2 regions of the Enterobacter hormaechei subsp. xiangfangensis genome follow, and region 1 is predicted to be linked to the other one. Evidence: predicted binding sites of a transcription regulator. Region 1 holds the regulator's gene; the other holds the start of a gene.

Region 1 (8,141 bases):
TCAGCTGAATATCAGCGGTAAACGTGAAGAGGAGAAAACCGAAAACGGCGAAGAAGGGTGGATCCATCGGGGTATCAGCCGCAGCGACTTCCGGGCCAGCTATAGTCTGCCGGAGCATGTGAAAGTGACCGGCGCTTCGCTGGAAAACGGCTTACTGGCAATTGAATTACACCAGGATATCCCGGAAGAAGAGAAACCGCAGCGCATCGCCATCAACAACAACCCGGCGATTGAACATAAGCCGTAATCGTTGACTGACGTTGTTTTCACGCCCGGCAAACGCCGGGCGTTTTGCTAACCTGATGGGGCTTATGCCATTCCGCTTTTCCCGGTACGCGCGGGCTGGAGGTCACTTTCGATGTGCTTAAAAGGTTTGCTGCCTCTGCATGAGGCTGAACGGGAATGAAATGTGAGAGAAAACAGATTGGTGCGTCTGAATGGACTCGAACCATCGACCCCCACCATGTCAAGGTGGTGCTCTAACCAACTGAGCTACAGACGCAAGATGGTGCGTTCAATTGGACTCGAACCAACGACCCCCACCATGTCAAGGTGGTGCTCTAACCAACTGAGCTATGAACGCATTGTGTTGTCGGTGACAACGGGGACGAATATTAGCGGCACAGCACCAAGGTGGCAAGAGGGAAAATGCATTTTTCTCTCTGATTTCACGCGATTGCTTCATTACCGCGCAAAGTGAAGAGAAAGTAGCCGCCAGCCGGCGGCTACAGGGTCATCAACGTGCAGCGCGCTGCAAAATAACCGTAGAGGGCTGACGTTGCAGGAAACGCATGCGCAGCATCATCATAATGGCCGCAGACGTTAAGCCGATGATAAAGCCCATCCAGAATCCGGCTGGCCCCATGCGATCCACCACCAGATCCGTGAGCGCCAGAATGTACCCGCACGGCAGACCCAGCACCCAGTAAGCGATAAAGGTGATAAAGAAGATGGAACGCGTATCTTTATACCCACGCAGCACGCCGCTGCCAATGACCTGGATGGAGTCAGAGATCTGATAAATGGCCGCCAGCAGCATCAGGTGCGAGGCCAGAGTCACTACCTCCGGGTTGTCGTTATAGAGCAGGGCAATTTGCTCACGCAACAGCACGGTAAAGAGGGCGGTACAGACCGCCATGCAGACGCCGACGCCCAGCCCGGTGCGGGCAGCCGTTTGCGCATCCAGCGTAGAACCTTGCCCCAGACGGAAGCCCACGCGAATCGTCACCGCAGCCGCCAGCGACATCGGCAGAACAAACATCAAAGAGCTGAAGTTCAGCGCGATCTGGTGGCCTGCCACATCAATAATCCCTAACGGCGAGACCAGCAGGGCGACGACGGCAAACAGCGTCACTTCAAAGAACAGCGCCAGCGCAATGGGCAGACCCAGCTGTGTCAGGCGGGTCAACATCGACCAGTCAGGCGTGCTAAAGGTGGTGTCGTTGCGAATGTCGCGCATGGATCGCGCATGCTTAATGTAGGTGAGCATGCTTCCGAACATCACCCAGTACACCGCTGCCGTCGCCACGCCGCAGCCCACGCCGCCTAGTTCCGGCATGCCAAAATGACCGTAAATGAAGATATAGTTCACGGGAATGTTCACCAGCAAGCCGATAAAGCCCATCACCATGCCCGGCTTGGTTTTTGCCAGCCCTTCACACTGGTTACGTGCCACCTGGAAGAACAGATAGCCGGGCGCGCCCCAGAGCAGGGCGCGCAGATAACCGACCGCCTTATCCGCCAGCGCCGGGTCGATATTATGCATGGCGCGAATAATATACCCGGCGTTCCACAGGACGATCATAATCAGGACGGAGACGAACCCGGCCAGCCAGAAGCCCTGGCGCACCTGATGGGCCACGCGGTCACGTCGACCGGAGCCGTTAAGCTGTGCGATGACGGGCGTTAGCGCCAGCAGCAGGCCGTGACCAAACAGAATGGCCGGGAGCCAGATTGAGGTTCCGATCGCCACGGCGGCCATATCGGTGGCGCTGTAACCACCGGCCATTACCGTATCCACAAATCCCATTGCGGTTTGGGCTACCTGCGCGACGATCACCGGTATTGCCAGTGCCAATAACTGACGCGCTTCGATCATATACTTCTGCACGTGAACACCTTTGTATTGTAGTTATTTGAGAGACTAAAAAGGCCGCCGTTACTGGCAGCAAGAAGAAAAAACAGAGGGATGCCAGCTATTGTAGCGGGGTTTAACTAATTATCTAGTGAAAAAATCGCCAGAAATTGCGCATCACTGGCAACCTGTTTTTTCAACTGTTATTGTGGTGGGATTATACGGTGTCATCGCCGTTCGGAATGAACAGGAGCTGTAAGCATGTTTACTGGTATTGTGCAGGGCACTGCCAAAGTGGTGTCCATTGATGAAAAACCGAATTTCCGCACTCACGTGGTTGAGCTGCCTGAATATATGCTCGACGGCATTGAAACCGGGGCGTCGATAGCGCATAACGGCTGCTGCCTGACGGTGACCGAAATTAACGGTAATCAGATTAGCTTTGATTTAATGAAAGAGACGCTGCGCATCACTAACCTGGGTGAGCTGGTGGTGGGAGATATCATCAACGTTGAACGCGCGGCGAAATTCAGCGATGAGATTGGTGGGCATCTGATGTCGGGCCATATTATGACCACCGCAGAAGTGGCGAAAATTGTGACCTCGGAAAATAACCGTCAAATCTGGTTCAAGGTGCAGGATCCGTCATTAATGAAATACATCCTTTATAAAGGATTTATTGGCATCGATGGGATTAGTCTGACCGTCGGTGAAGTGACGCCTACGCGTTTTTGCGTGCATTTAATTCCTGAAACGCTGCAACGTACTACGCTTGGCGCAAAAAAATTGGGGCAGCGCGTAAATATCGAAATTGATCCCCAGACCCAGGCGGTCGTGGATACCGTTGAGCGCGTGCTGGCGGCGAAAGAGGCGGCGATAATAAAGACCGTGGAAGAAGAATAAAAAATAACCCCGGGAAACCGGGGTTATTTTTTCAGCGAGCCACCCGCAAGCCGTGCTCAATCCCACGACTAAACACCACCTGCCACAGCTGTATATCCCGCGCACGGAACGCGCCCGCACAGGCATTCAGATAATAGCTAAACATCCGTTTGAATCGTTCCGAATAGTTGTCGGCGATTTCAGGCCATGCAGCCTGGAAACGTTCATGCCAGGCCATCAGGGTCGTGTCGTAATCTGCGCCGAAGTTATGCCAGTCTTCCACAATAAAATGCGGTTCGCTGGCGTTCGCAATCTGGCGAACAGAGGGTAAACAGCCATTCGGGAAGATATATTTGTTGATCCAGGGGTCCACATTGTTATCGGTGCGCTTAGAGCCGATGGTGTGCAGCAGGAAAATTCCGTCAGGCTTCAGGTTACGATCGGCGACCTCAAAGTAGGTCTTGTAGTTCTTCGGCCCCACGTGCTCGAACATACCTACGGAAACAATACGATCGAACTGCTCATTCAGGTCGCGGTAGTCCTGAAGCCGAATATCAACATCCAGTCCCAGACAGCGTTCCTGCGCCATCTTCTGCTGTTCAGCCGAAATCGTGACGCCGACTACGCTGACGCCGTAATTTTTCGCCATAAACCAGGCAAGACCACCCCAGCCACAGCCGATGTCCAGCACACGCATACCGGGCTGTAACTGCAATTTATCGCAGATCAGTTGCAGCTTATCCTGCTGCGCCTCTTCCAGGGTCGTCGCTTTTTTCCAGTATCCGCAGGAGTACTGCATTAAAGGATCGAGCATACGGCTGAACAAATCGTTGCCAAGGTCGTAATGCTCTTTACCGACGATCCATGCCCGTTTTTTACTTTGCAGATTGAACAGGCGGGCGGAGGCGATACGTAAGGTATCTTTGAAATGACGAGGGAGCTGTTTTTCAAGACCGGCGCGTAATACGCTGGAGAAGAACATATCCAGCCGCTCACACTCCCACCAGCCGTCCATATAGCTTTCACCCAGCCCTAACGATCCCTCCTGTAACACGCGTTTGAAAAAATCGGGATGCTTTATCTGGGGATCGGAGGGGGATGAGCCATTAATCGTAATGCCCGCACGTCCCAACAGTTCACTGACGATCCGGGACCAGTTATCGTCCGGAACGCTGACTTCTTCTATACACGATGAACTCATAGCTTCTCCATCACCTTGCTGTGATCAGAACCTTAAAACAGCGTAGACGCTTTTTTGGTTTGTGAGAAATCTCACGGTAAATGCCCGCGAGGCTAATATCCGACGTAGAACAGAGGAAGGGAGATAACCCTTGCCGAAATGCCTTCCATGGTAAAACGGGAGCGCTCCGGCTCCCGTTAACACTTAATATTTATCGTATTTAATCGAACCAAATTCAGTATAGGCCGCAAAATTTAGTGATTCAACAGAAAATTGTTAGCTACCTAATCACTGGTTTTTAACATAGTTTCCCGCGCAATCAGGCGTGCGACGTTTCGGTTTGTGCATTGTCATTCTGCTCGCGAAGCGCGGAGGACTGCATGCGATAGCCCAATCCCGCCAGCGCAACGGTGATCAGCATCACGCTGGTAGTGGTGAGCAGCGGGGTTGCAATCAACGCAGAGACCACGAGACTTGCCAGGAAGCACAGGCCAAGTTGCAGGGTATTTTGCAGCGCGGCAGCGCGGCCTGTCGCCTGCGGAAATGGACGCAACGCCTGGGCTACAACGATAGGGTAGATGGCCCCGTTAGCGATCGCCATGACGCAGAACGGAATCAAAATTTCTGCAAGCCCGGCGTCGGGAATAAAGCCGACAGCCCAGGTCGCAATCACGCTTAGCGCATACAGCACCAGCAGCCAGGGCAGCATCTGTTGGCCTTCCCATTTTTGCAGCGCGGCGCGACAGCCATAGCCACCCACCAGGAAGGCGATGGTCTGTGGTACATAGCTCAGGCCGATAGCCGCCGGGCTGTAGCCCATGTCATGCAGAATGAACGGCGAACCGGTCAGCCAGGCAAAGAAGCTGGCAGAGCAGGCGGCATAAATCAGCACGTTACCGCGATAGGCTTTCGACCGCAGTAAAGAGGTAAAGGTGATGGGCTTCGCGTCCGGATGCGTCTCTTTTTTATGCGCCGGTTTAAGCCCGAACGCGGGCAGCATCAGGACCAGCGTAATAGCAAAGAGCGTGGCGAAAATGGCCTGCCAGTCGAAATGCGCCAGGATCCAGCTGCCCAGTAACGGGGCAAGCGCCGGCGACAGGCCGACCAGGGGCATAATGGTGGCGAATATGCGGTTAGTGCGCGAGGCGGGGTAGTAATCGGTTACCAGCGCCTGCCAGGTCACCGCAGCGGCACAGACACCGACCGCTTGAATAAAGCGCAGCGCCAGCAGCCAGGCGGCATCGCGGACCCACAGCATGCCCAGACAGCCTGCGGCAAAAATCGCCAGCCCCAACAACAGGACGGGTTTACGGCCAAAACGATCCGAGAGCGGCCCCCACAGCAATTGCGCAAAAGCAAAACCGGCGAGGAACAAACTCAAACTGGCGCTGATGGCGGCGGCAGGGGTTTGCAAATCTTCCTGCATCGCGGCGAACGCGGGCAGATACATATCGGTCGCCAAAAAGCCCAGCACGCTTAAGCCGCCGAGCCAGACTAAAAATCCTTTCCTGGGTTGCACTTTTTTTCTCCTGAGGAGGCAGGTGTACGTTGGCGCAGAGTGTAGGGAGTGCAAAGCGGCTTGTGAAACGCTAATATTTGGCGGGTGCATTCAAAAAATTTGCAGGCTAAAGATGTGGTCAGATTATTCCCTTGAAGTGGTTGATGCCGTGGCGCGTAACGGCAGCTTTACCGGCGCCGCCCAGGAGCTGCATCGCGTTCCCTCGGCGATCAGTTACACGGTGCGTCAGCTGGAAGCGTGGCTGGCGGTGCCGCTGTTCGAGCGGCGTCATCGCGACGTGGAGCTCACGCCTGCCGGAGCGTGGTTTTTGAAGGAAGGGCGGTCTGTCATCAAAAAAATGCAGATCACCCGTGAGCAGTGCCAGCAGATCGCCAACGGCTGGCGCGGGCATCTCGCTATCGCGGTGGATAACATTGTTAAGCCGGAGCGGACCCGGCAGATGATCGTCGATTTCTATCGTCATTTTTCCGACGTCGAACTGCGTGTTTCGCAGGAAGTGTTCAACGGCGTCTGGGATGCGCTGGCGGACGGCAGGGCGGAGATGGCGATTGGTGCAACCCAGGCGATCCCGGTTGGTGGGCGCTACGCGTTTCGCGACATGGGCATGCTGAGCTGGACCTGCGTGGTCGCGCGCGATCACCCGCTGGCAGCGCTGGAAGGGCCGCTGAGCGATGACACATTACGCAACTGGCCCTCGCTGGTGCTGGAAGATACCTCCCGCTCGCTGCCCAAGCGCATTACCTGGTTGCTGGATAATCAGCGCCGCGTGGTCGCGCCGGACTGGGAGTCGTCAGCCACCTGTCTGAGCGCGGGGCTGTGCGTTGGCATGGTGCCGGTGCATTTTGCGCGCCCGCGCATCGACGCGGGAGAGTGGGTGGCTCTGACGCTGGAAAACCCCTTCCCGGATGCCGCATGCTGTCTGACGTGGCAGCAAAACGACGTCTCGCCCGCCATGGCCTGGCTGCTGGATTATCTGGGAGACAGCGAAACGCTGAACCGGGAGTGGTTGCGGGAACCAGCATAGCTGGCCCCGGAAAGTGATTAACGACGGTAGTCGCGGAACGGACCGTCCGCAACGGAACGGCGTTCTATCAGGCGCGGGTGAACTTCAATGGACTGGGACTGTTCACGCTTGTTGACGATCCTGTCCAGCAGCATGTTGAAGGCCGTTTCACCCAGCGAATCTTTCGGCTGGTGAATGGTGGTCAGCGCCGGGGTAAAGAAGCGGGCGTTGCGCACGTTGTCATAGCCGATCACCGAGATATCCTGGGGGACGCGCAGGCCGAGTTCATCTGCCGCGCATAGCGCGCCCATCGCCATGATGTCACCGCCGCAGAACACCGCGGTAGGGCGATGCGGCTGGGAGACGATCTGCTGCATGGCGCGATAGCCTGACTCCGGCTCGAAGTCGCCCTGAACAATCCAGTTTTCCGGCACGGTGATCAGCGCCTCTTCCATCGCTTTCATGAAACCGGCCAGACGGCCAGCACCGGTGTTACGCTCCAGAGGTCCCGGGATCACGCCAATTTCACGATGACCGCGTTCTACCAGATAACGCCCCGCCATGTAGCCGCCTTCAAAGGCGTTATCAATAACGGAGTCGGTGAAGTCTGCGCGCGCCTCGCCCCAGTCCATGACCACCATCGGAATGTGGCGATACTCTTCCAGCATGGAAAGGACCGACTCAGGGTATTCAGAACACATTACCAGAAGACCGTCGACGCGCTTTTGCGCCATCATTGACAGGTAAGCGCGCTGTTTTTCAATGTTGTTCCACGCATTGCCCAGAATCAGGGTATAGCCTTTCTGGAAGCAGTTTTTTTCAACGGCTTCGATGATTTCAGCAAAATAGGCCGCTTCACTGCTGGTGGCCAGCAGGCCAATCGATTTGGTGTGATTAACCTTCAGGCTGCGGGCGACGGCACTTGGCGAGTAGTGCAGTTCTTTGATTGCCGCCCAGACGGCATTACGCGTCTCTTCAGCGACGAAACGCGTTTTGTTAATAACATGTGATACGGTTGTAGTGGAAACGTTTGCGCGTTTTGCTACGTCTTTAATTGTTGCCATTAAATGTCACTCCAGACCATATCCTAAGCTCCTGAAAAAATTGAAGGTAAACGTTTGCCTTCTCTCACCCTTATTACGCAAACATGAGTTGCGACACGCCGGGAAAACGACACAGGACGTCAGGAGGGGGTCAGTGGCCGGTACGCTAATAAATTTAGCGTGGAATTTTGTCCTATCTTGATGAAAAGGGGAAGAGGTAAAGTGGATATCCGTTTAAATCCTGGAAGATTTTTGACCTGAACTGTGTAAAAATGAGCAAGCTCACTTTTCGTAGGGTGAATAAAAGGAGAAAAATTGATGAGTACCGATCTGAAGTTTTCGCTGTTTACCACCATTGTTGTTCTTGCTCTGATTGTTGCCGGTGGTTTAACCGCTGCACTGCACTGATTCAGGCGGAGGGAGAACCTTCTCCCTCTCTT
Region 2 (8,141 bases), 1.3 Mb from region 1:
CGAACGGTACCGGGCAATGGGGGTTAATTGCTAATCTGCGCGTGCATTTCCTGCACCGAAATCACCTTCTCGGTGGCATCCGCATTCAGCGCCATCGCTGTTGCGAAACCGCCGTTCAGGGTAGTGTCGTAGTGCACTTTGTATTGCAGCGCGCTGCGGCGAATCAGCTTGGAGTCTTCAATCGCCTGGCGTCCTGCGGTGGTGTTGATGATGTAGGTATATTCGCCATTCTTGATACGATCCTGAATGTGCGGACGACCTTCATGCACTTTGTTCACCAGACGCGGGTTGATACCCGCTTCACCCAACACAATCGCCGTACCGTGAGTGGCGTCCAGCTCGAAGCCCTGTTTCAGCAGCTTGGCGGCCAGGTCAACCACGCGCTCTTTATCGCCTTCGCGAACGGAGAGCAGCGCACGGCCAGATTTTCTCATGGTGGAGCTACTGCCCAGCTGCGCTTTCGCAAACGCTTCTGCGAAGGTGCGGCCCACGCCCATTACTTCCCCGGTAGAGCGCATCTCTGGCCCTAACAGCGGGTCAACGCCCGGGAATTTGTTGAACGGCAGCACCACCTCTTTCACCGAGTAGTACGGCGGGATGATTTCTTTCGTGACGCCCTGCTGAGCCAGCGTCTGGCCTGCCATCACGCGCGCCGCCACTTTCGCCAGCGGAATACCGGTCGCTTTAGAGACAAACGGTACGGTACGCGCCGCACGCGGGTTGACTTCAATCAGATAGACTTCGTTGTCTTTTACCGCGAACTGAACGTTCATCAGGCCGCGAACCTGAAGCTCGAAGGCCAGCTTCTGCACCTGCTGGCGCATCACGTCCTGAATCTCCTGGCTCAGGGTGTACGCTGGCAGAGAACAGGCGGAGTCACCCGAGTGCACGCCCGCCTGCTCGATGTGCTCCATGATGCCGCCAATCAGCACCATTTCGCCGTCGCAGATGGCATCCACGTCGACTTCAACCGCGTCGTCGAGGAAGCGGTCGAGCAGCACTGGCGCATCGTTGGAAACGCTCACCGCCGTCTGGAAGTAGCGACGCAGGTCCGCTTCGTCGTAGACGATTTCCATCGCGCGGCCGCCCAGTACGTAGGATGGACGCACCACCAGCGGGTAGCCGATCTCTTTCGCTTTCTCAACGGCCATTTCAATCGCGGTCACGGTGGCGTTCGCCGGCTGTTTCAGCTTGAGACGGTCAACCGCCTGCTGGAAACGCTCGCGGTCTTCCGCACGGTCAATCGCATCCGGGCTGGTGCCGATAACCGGTACACCTGCTGCTTCCAGCGCGCGCGCCAGCTTCAGCGGAGTCTGGCCGCCGTACTGCACGATCACGCCTTTTGGCTTCTCGATGCGCACGATTTCCAGCACGTCTTCCAGGGTAACCGGCTCGAAGTAGAGGCGGTCGGAGGTATCGTAGTCGGTCGAGACGGTTTCCGGGTTACAGTTGACCATGATGGTCTCGTAACCGTCTTCGCGCAGCGCCAGAGAGGCGTGTACGCAGCAGTAGTCAAACTCGATGCCCTGGCCGATACGGTTTGGGCCGCCGCCCAGCACCATAATCTTGTCGCGGTCGACGGACGGGTTCGCTTCGCACTCGTCTTCATAGGTGGAGTACATGTACGCGGTATCGGTCGAGAACTCTGCCGCACAGGTGTCCACGCGCTTGTAAACCGGATGCAGGTCATACTGGTCGCGCAGCTTGCGGATCTCCGCTTCGCGCACGCCCGCCAGTTTAGCCAGACGCGCATCGGCGAAGCCTTTACGCTTCAGCATACGCAGGAAGTCAGCGTCCAGGCCGTTGATGCCCAGCTCCGCCACTTTCTCTTCCAGACGCACCAGCTCTTCAATCTGCACCAGGAACCAGCGGTCAATGTTAGTCAGGTTAAATACACCGTCGACGGACAGGCCCGCGCGGAAGGCATCGGCGATGTACCAGATACGCTCTGCGCCCGCGTCTTTCAGCTCACGGCGGATTTTGGTCAGCGCTTCCGGGTCGTCCAGGCTGACTTTCGGGTCAAAGCCGGTCGCGCCCACTTCCAGGCCACGCAGCGCTTTTTGCAGGGATTCCTGCTGCGTGCGGCCAATCGCCATGACTTCACCAACAGATTTCATCTGGGTGGTCAGACGGTCGTTGGCGCCGGCGAATTTCTCGAAGTTAAAGCGAGGAATTTTAGTCACAACGTAGTCGATGGACGGTTCGAAGGACGCAGGGGTGCGGCCACCGGTGATGTCGTTCATCAGCTCGTCAAGGGTGTAACCCACCGCCAGTTTCGCCGCCACCTTCGCAATCGGGAAGCCGGTGGCTTTGGAGGCCAGCGCGGAGGAACGGGACACGCGCGGGTTCATTTCGATAACAATCAGACGGCCGGTTTTCGGGTTCACCGAGAACTGCACGTTAGAGCCGCCGGTTTCCACGCCGATTTCACGCAGTACCGCCATCGAGGCGTTACGCATGATTTGGTACTCTTTGTCGGTCAGCGTCTGAGCTGGCGCAACGGTGATAGAGTCGCCGGTGTGGATCCCCATCGCGTCAAAGTTTTCGATGGAGCAGACGATGATGCAGTTGTCGTTTTTATCACGCACCACTTCCATCTCGTACTCTTTCCAGCCAATCAGCGATTCATCAATCAGCAGCTCTTTGGTTGGGGAGAGATCCAGGCCGCGCTCACAAATCTCTTCAAACTCTTCGCGGTTGTAGGCAATGCCGCCGCCGGTGCCGCCCATGGTGAACGATGGACGGATGATGCACGGATAGCCCACTTCAGCCGCAACGGCCAGCGCTTCTTCCATATTGTGCGCGATACCGGAACGCGCGGTATCAAGGCCAATTTTTTTCATTGCCACGTCGAAGCGGCGACGGTCTTCTGCTTTATCAATCGCGTCGGCGGTCGCACCGATCATGGTCACGCCGAACTCTTCCAGCACGCCCTGACGCTCCAGCTCCAGCGCACAGTTCAGCGCCGTCTGGCCGCCCATGGTCGGCAGCACCGCGTCCGGACGCTCTTTCTCGATAATTTTGCGTACCACTTCCCAGTGAATTGGCTCGATGTAGGTCGCATCCGCCATTTCCGGGTCGGTCATGATGGTGGCCGGGTTAGAGTTCACCAGAATGACGCGGTAACCCTCTTCACGCAGGGCTTTACACGCCTGCGCGCCAGAGTAGTCAAATTCACAGGCCTGGCCGATGACAATCGGGCCAGCGCCAAGGATCAGGATGCTTTTTATGTCTGTACGTTTTGGCATGGTCTTCTCAGCTCCTGATTATTTAGCGATCTTACGGTATTGCTCAATAAGTTCGATGAAGTGATCGAACAGCGGTGCGGCATCGTGTGGGCCCGGGCTGGCTTCAGGGTGGCCCTGGAAGCTGAACGCAGGCTTATCGGTACGATGGATACCCTGCAAGGTACCATCGAACAGTGATTTGTGCGTCACGCGCAGGTTAGCCGGCATCGTCGCTTCATCCACAGCGAAGCCGTGGTTCTGCGCGGTGATCATCACCGTGTTGTTGTCGATATCTTTCACCGGGTGGTTACCACCGTGGTGGCCGAACTTCATCTTGACGGTGTTCGCTCCGCTCGCCAGCGCCAGCAGCTGATGGCCGAGACAGATGCCGAATACCGGGATATCGGTTTCAAGGAAGGACTTGATGGCGTCGATAGCGTAGTCGCACGGCGCCGGGTCGCCAGGACCGTTAGAGAGGAAGATGCCGTCCGGGTTCATCTTCAGAACATCTTCCGCAGACGTTTGTGCCGGGACGACCGTCAGGCGGCAGCCACGGTCAACCAGCATACGCAGGATGTTGCGCTTGGCGCCAAAATCGTAGGCCACCACGTGGAACGGCAGCTCGCTTTCCGGTTTCGCTTCCGGCAGGTCGCCTTCCAGCGTCCAGCTACCCTGCGTCCAGCTGTAGGCTTCCGCCGTGGTCACTTCTTTCGCCAGGTCCATACCGTTCAGACCCGGGAAGGCTTTCGCTTTTTCCAGCGCCAGCGTCGCATCGAGGTTATCCCCTGCGATGATACAACCGTTTTGTGCGCCCTTCTCGCGCAGCAGACGCGTCAGCTTACGGGTATCGATATCGGCAATCGCCACAATGTTATGGCGCTTCAGGTAAGAAGAGAGGTCTTCGGTGTTGCGGAAGTTGCTGGCAATCAGCGGCAGGTCGCGAATGACCAGGCCTTGCGCATGTACCTGAGAGGATTCTTCGTCAGCCGCATTGGTGCCGACATTGCCGATATGAGGATAAGTAAGAGTAACGATTTGGCGAGAATAGGAAGGATCAGTGAGGATTTCTTGATAACCGGTCATTGAAGTATTGAAAACGACTTCCCCAACCGCCGAACCCGTTGCCCCTATGGCCCGACCGATAAACTGGGTTCCGTCTTCCAGAACCAATAGCGCTGACTTAATCAAAACACCCTCCAGAGAATATTCACTCACTTTATTTGCATATTAATTCATAAACATGTCATGGATCAATGCAAATGTGTTGCCAGCGGATTTTTGGCAAACGGCGGCATTCTGGGGATTTGCCATGTAAAAGTCAACTTAAAACGGGAGTTTTGTTTATTCTTTTGCAAGCCTGGCATCTGGAATGGGATTTAATGGGCAAAAAGATCAGGTAAATCATCCCGGAAAACGCTTGCGCGGCAGGTTTGTTAGAATTTTAGGGAGGCGGGTGACAAAAAGTGGACCAGATGGTCAAAATTTACATATATTTCACAGAAAAATGGCACATCAATAAGCTTTATACCGCCTAAGCATTATTTTTTATCTAAAACTGATAAAATAAGAGGGCAATAAATTATTGCCCCATGCAATCAAGTAATTACGACTGCAATAACCACATCACGATGGGTAATATCGCTTACAAATTATTGAGATCAAGCACATCTCGCATATCAAAAAGACCCTTTTCCTTCGCGTTAAGCCACAAAGCGGCGCGAACTGCACCATTCGCAAACGTCATGCGGCTTGACGCTTTGTGGGTAATCTCAACACGTTCGCCAATATCGGCGAACATCGCCGTATGTTCACCGACGATATCGCCTGCACGAACGGTTGCGAAACCAATTGTCCCGGGCACGCGTTCGCCGGTATGTCCTTCACGGGTATAGACCGCGCACTCTTTTAAATCCCTATCAAGTGCATGAGCAATCGCTTCGCCCATCGCCAGCGCCGTGCCTGATGGAGCATCAACTTTATAGCGGTGGTGTGCTTCAACAATCTCAATGTCGGTATAATTGCCCATCACCTTCGCTGCCTTTTCCAGCAGTTTCAGCATGACGTTAACGCCGACGCTAAAGTTCGCAGCGAAGACAATCGCAATGTCGGTGGCTGCGTCCTGAATGGCCTGTTTACCGGCATCATCGAAACCAGTGGTACCAATCACCATCCCTTTACCGTGCTGACGGCAAAACGCCAGATGAGCCAGCGTGCCTTCCGGACGGGTAAAGTCGATGAACACATCAAAGTCTTCTTTCACTGCCTCAAGGCTGCTCTGTACGGTTACGCCTGTCTTGCCCGCGCCCGCCAGTTCGCCTGCATCGGCTCCCAGCAGGGATGAACCCTCACGCTCCAGCGCCGCGCCGAGTGCCACGCCATCCATCTGTAGTGCCGCCTGAATCAGCTGGCGACCCATACGTCCACCCGCGCCCGCAATAGCAACGCGGATCTGTGCATTATGCATAGTTATTCTCTTACGTTAAAATGATGTAAACCGTTTTCAGATTAACCAGCCTTGGCAAAGCCTGCCAACTGAAAACACCGATAATTAGAATTTAACGTGAAACCGACTTAAATATCAGTAAAAGACATGATTTTGTCGTCACGATAAAGTTTGGGGCAAAAAAAAAGCCAGCACAGGAGGTGCTGGCCTTTCATCAGATAAAGAACTATTCCACTTCTCGCGCGTCAATACGCAACTCTTTCGGCACTTCAAAGACAATGTTCTCTTCGCGGCCTTCCAGCGGCACCGCTTCGCCACCGCCCAGCTCTTGCAAGCGGGCAATGACGTTCTGCACCAGAATATCCGGCGCTGAAGCGCCTGCGGTAACACCGACGCAGACCGCGTTTTTCACCCACGCTTCCTGAATGTCCGTTGCGTCGTCGATTAAAAACGCCGCTTTCCCCATACGCTGCGCCAGTTCGGCCAGACGGTTAGAGTTAGAGGAGTTTTTCGAGCCGACCACCAGCACCACGTCCGCCTGTTCAGCCAGCGCGCGCACGGCTTCCTGACGGTTGGTGGTTGCGTAGCAGATATCATCTTTGCGCGGCCCGACGATTTTCGGGAAGCGCTGGCGCAGGGCGTCAATCACGTCTGAGGTGTCGTCCACGGAAAGCGTCGTCTGGGTCATAAACGACAGTCGGGCTTCGTTTTTCACATTCAGCGTAAAGACGTCTTCCGGTGACTCAACCAGATACATGCCCCCTTCCGGGTTGCTGTACTGGCCCATGGTGCCTTCCACTTCCGGGTGACCGGCGTGACCAATCAGAATTGACTCTTCACCGCGACGGCTGGCGCGCGCCACTTCCATATGCACTTTGGTCACCAGCGGACAGGTGGCATCGAAAACGGTCAGATCGCGGTTTTTCGCCTCGTTGCGTACCGCCTGCGAGACGCCGTGCGCGGAGAAGATGAGAATTGCGCCGTCCGGCACTTCGCTAATCTGCTCGATAAAAATCGCACCGCGCTCGCGCAGGCTGTCGACCACGTAGCGGTTGTGCACCACTTCGTGACGCACGTAAATCGGCGCGCCGTAAATCTCCAGCGCGTTTTCAACAATGCTGATAGCGCGGTCTACACCGGCGCAAAAACCGCGCGGGTTAGCCAACAGGATCTGCATTTCAGGCCTCCAGTGCCGGATCGATCTCCAGCACTTCTACATCAAAATGGACAGTGCGCCCGGCAAGCGGATGGTTAAAGTCAACGGTAATCGAGTCGCCGTTGATTTCGCGGATCACGCCAGGCATTTCGCTGCCGTCCATAGCGGTAAAGAGCATAATTGCCCCGATCTCCGGTTCACCCGCGTCCATAAACTCACGACGGGAGAAGTACTGGATCAGATCCGGGCTTGGCACGCCAAACGCGGCATCCGGCTCCAGCGAAAAGGCTTTTTTCTCACCCTCTTTCAGACCGAGAAGCTGCTGCTCAAGACCTTCAGACAGGGAGGTATCGCCAAGACGAAACAGGGCTGGTTTGCCGTTGTTGCGGGTGGATTCGGCCGTAGAGCCGTCATCCAGCTTCAGCGTAAAGTGAACGAGAACCGCGCTGTTGCTCTGTACGGATTTAGACATGCAAATTGCTCGCTTGTTTTGGGTCACCTGTTGCCCGGTGGCGCTACGCTTACCGGGCCTACGGGGGCCACAAATTCTGTAGGCCGGGATCGCTACGCGTCACCCGGCTGGTTTTGTTACGCCTGCTCTTTCGCAGCCGGTTTAGGCAAGAAGCCTTCCAGCACGATTAACGCCGCACCAACGCATATTGCGCTATCGGCGAGGTTAAAGGTCGCGAAGTGCCAGTCGCCGACGTAGAAGTCGATCATATCGACCACAAAGCCGTGCCACAGGCGGTCAAACAGGTTACCCAGCGCGCCGCCAATGATCAGCGCGTAGGCGATGTTATTCAGCTTTTGCGTGGCCTTCGAGCGGTACATCAGCACCGCCAGCACGACGCAGATACCGATAGCGATACCCGCGAAGAACCAGCGCTGCCAGCCACCGCTGTCGGCAAGGAAACTAAACGCCGCACCGTAGTTGCGGGCGTAGTGCAGGTTAAGCGACGGGAACAGCGGGACCGTATCCCCCAGAGCGAAATTCTGGAGGATCAGGAACTTGCTGCCCAAATCAATAATCAGCACCACCACCACCAGCCACAGCCAGCGCAGTCCTGTTGAACAGAGAGTTTTACTCATCAGGCAAACTTACGTTTTTCGCCGTCACCGGCGACGTTGCTTACACAGCGTCCGCAGATGTCTGCGTGTTCCGCCACCTGACCGACATCAGTGGTGTAATGCCAGCAACGCGGGCATTTTTCACCGTCGGCTTTGCTCAGCGCGACCTTCAGTCCTTTGAGCAGTTCGCTCTGCTGAGCATCAGCAGACGCCTCGGCATAATCCGCAACTTTCGCACCAGAGGTCA

What was found. Region 1 encodes PurR, which represses purine synthesis genes. Its sites were predicted from a motif close to CANGCAAACGTTTGCNTG; they were not measured.
Region 2: the regulator PurR is predicted to act here: its motif matches at 4,634-4,651, upstream of carA (glutamine-hydrolyzing carbamoyl-phosphate synthase small subunit).

What each region holds. Positions count from the first base shown of each region.
Region 1 is NZ_CP017183.1:1,989,346-1,997,486, forward strand. Features, by position in the region: gene BFV63_RS09555 (Hsp20 family protein) at 1-247, shown strand, start outside; tRNA gene BFV63_RS09560 (tRNA-Val) at 426-502, opposite strand; tRNA gene BFV63_RS09565 (tRNA-Val) at 507-583, opposite strand; gene mdtK (MdtK family multidrug efflux MATE transporter) at 737-2,110, opposite strand; gene BFV63_RS09575 (riboflavin synthase) at 2,336-2,977, shown strand; gene cfa (cyclopropane fatty acyl phospholipid synthase) at 3,009-4,157, opposite strand; gene punC (purine nucleoside transporter PunC) at 4,456-5,655, opposite strand; gene punR (DNA-binding transcriptional activator PunR) at 5,768-6,679, shown strand; gene purR (HTH-type transcriptional repressor PurR) at 6,697-7,722, opposite strand; gene cydH (cytochrome bd-I oxidase subunit CydH) at 8,020-8,109, shown strand.
Region 2 is NZ_CP017183.1:698,586-706,726, reverse strand. Features, by position in the region: gene carB (carbamoyl-phosphate synthase large subunit) at 24-3,248, opposite strand; gene carA (glutamine-hydrolyzing carbamoyl-phosphate synthase small subunit) at 3,267-4,415, opposite strand; gene dapB (4-hydroxy-tetrahydrodipicolinate reductase) at 4,870-5,691, opposite strand; gene ispH (4-hydroxy-3-methylbut-2-enyl diphosphate reductase) at 5,897-6,847, opposite strand; gene fkpB (FKBP-type peptidyl-prolyl cis-trans isomerase) at 6,849-7,298, opposite strand; gene lspA (signal peptidase II) at 7,415-7,915, opposite strand; gene ileS (isoleucine--tRNA ligase) at 7,915-8,141, opposite strand, start outside.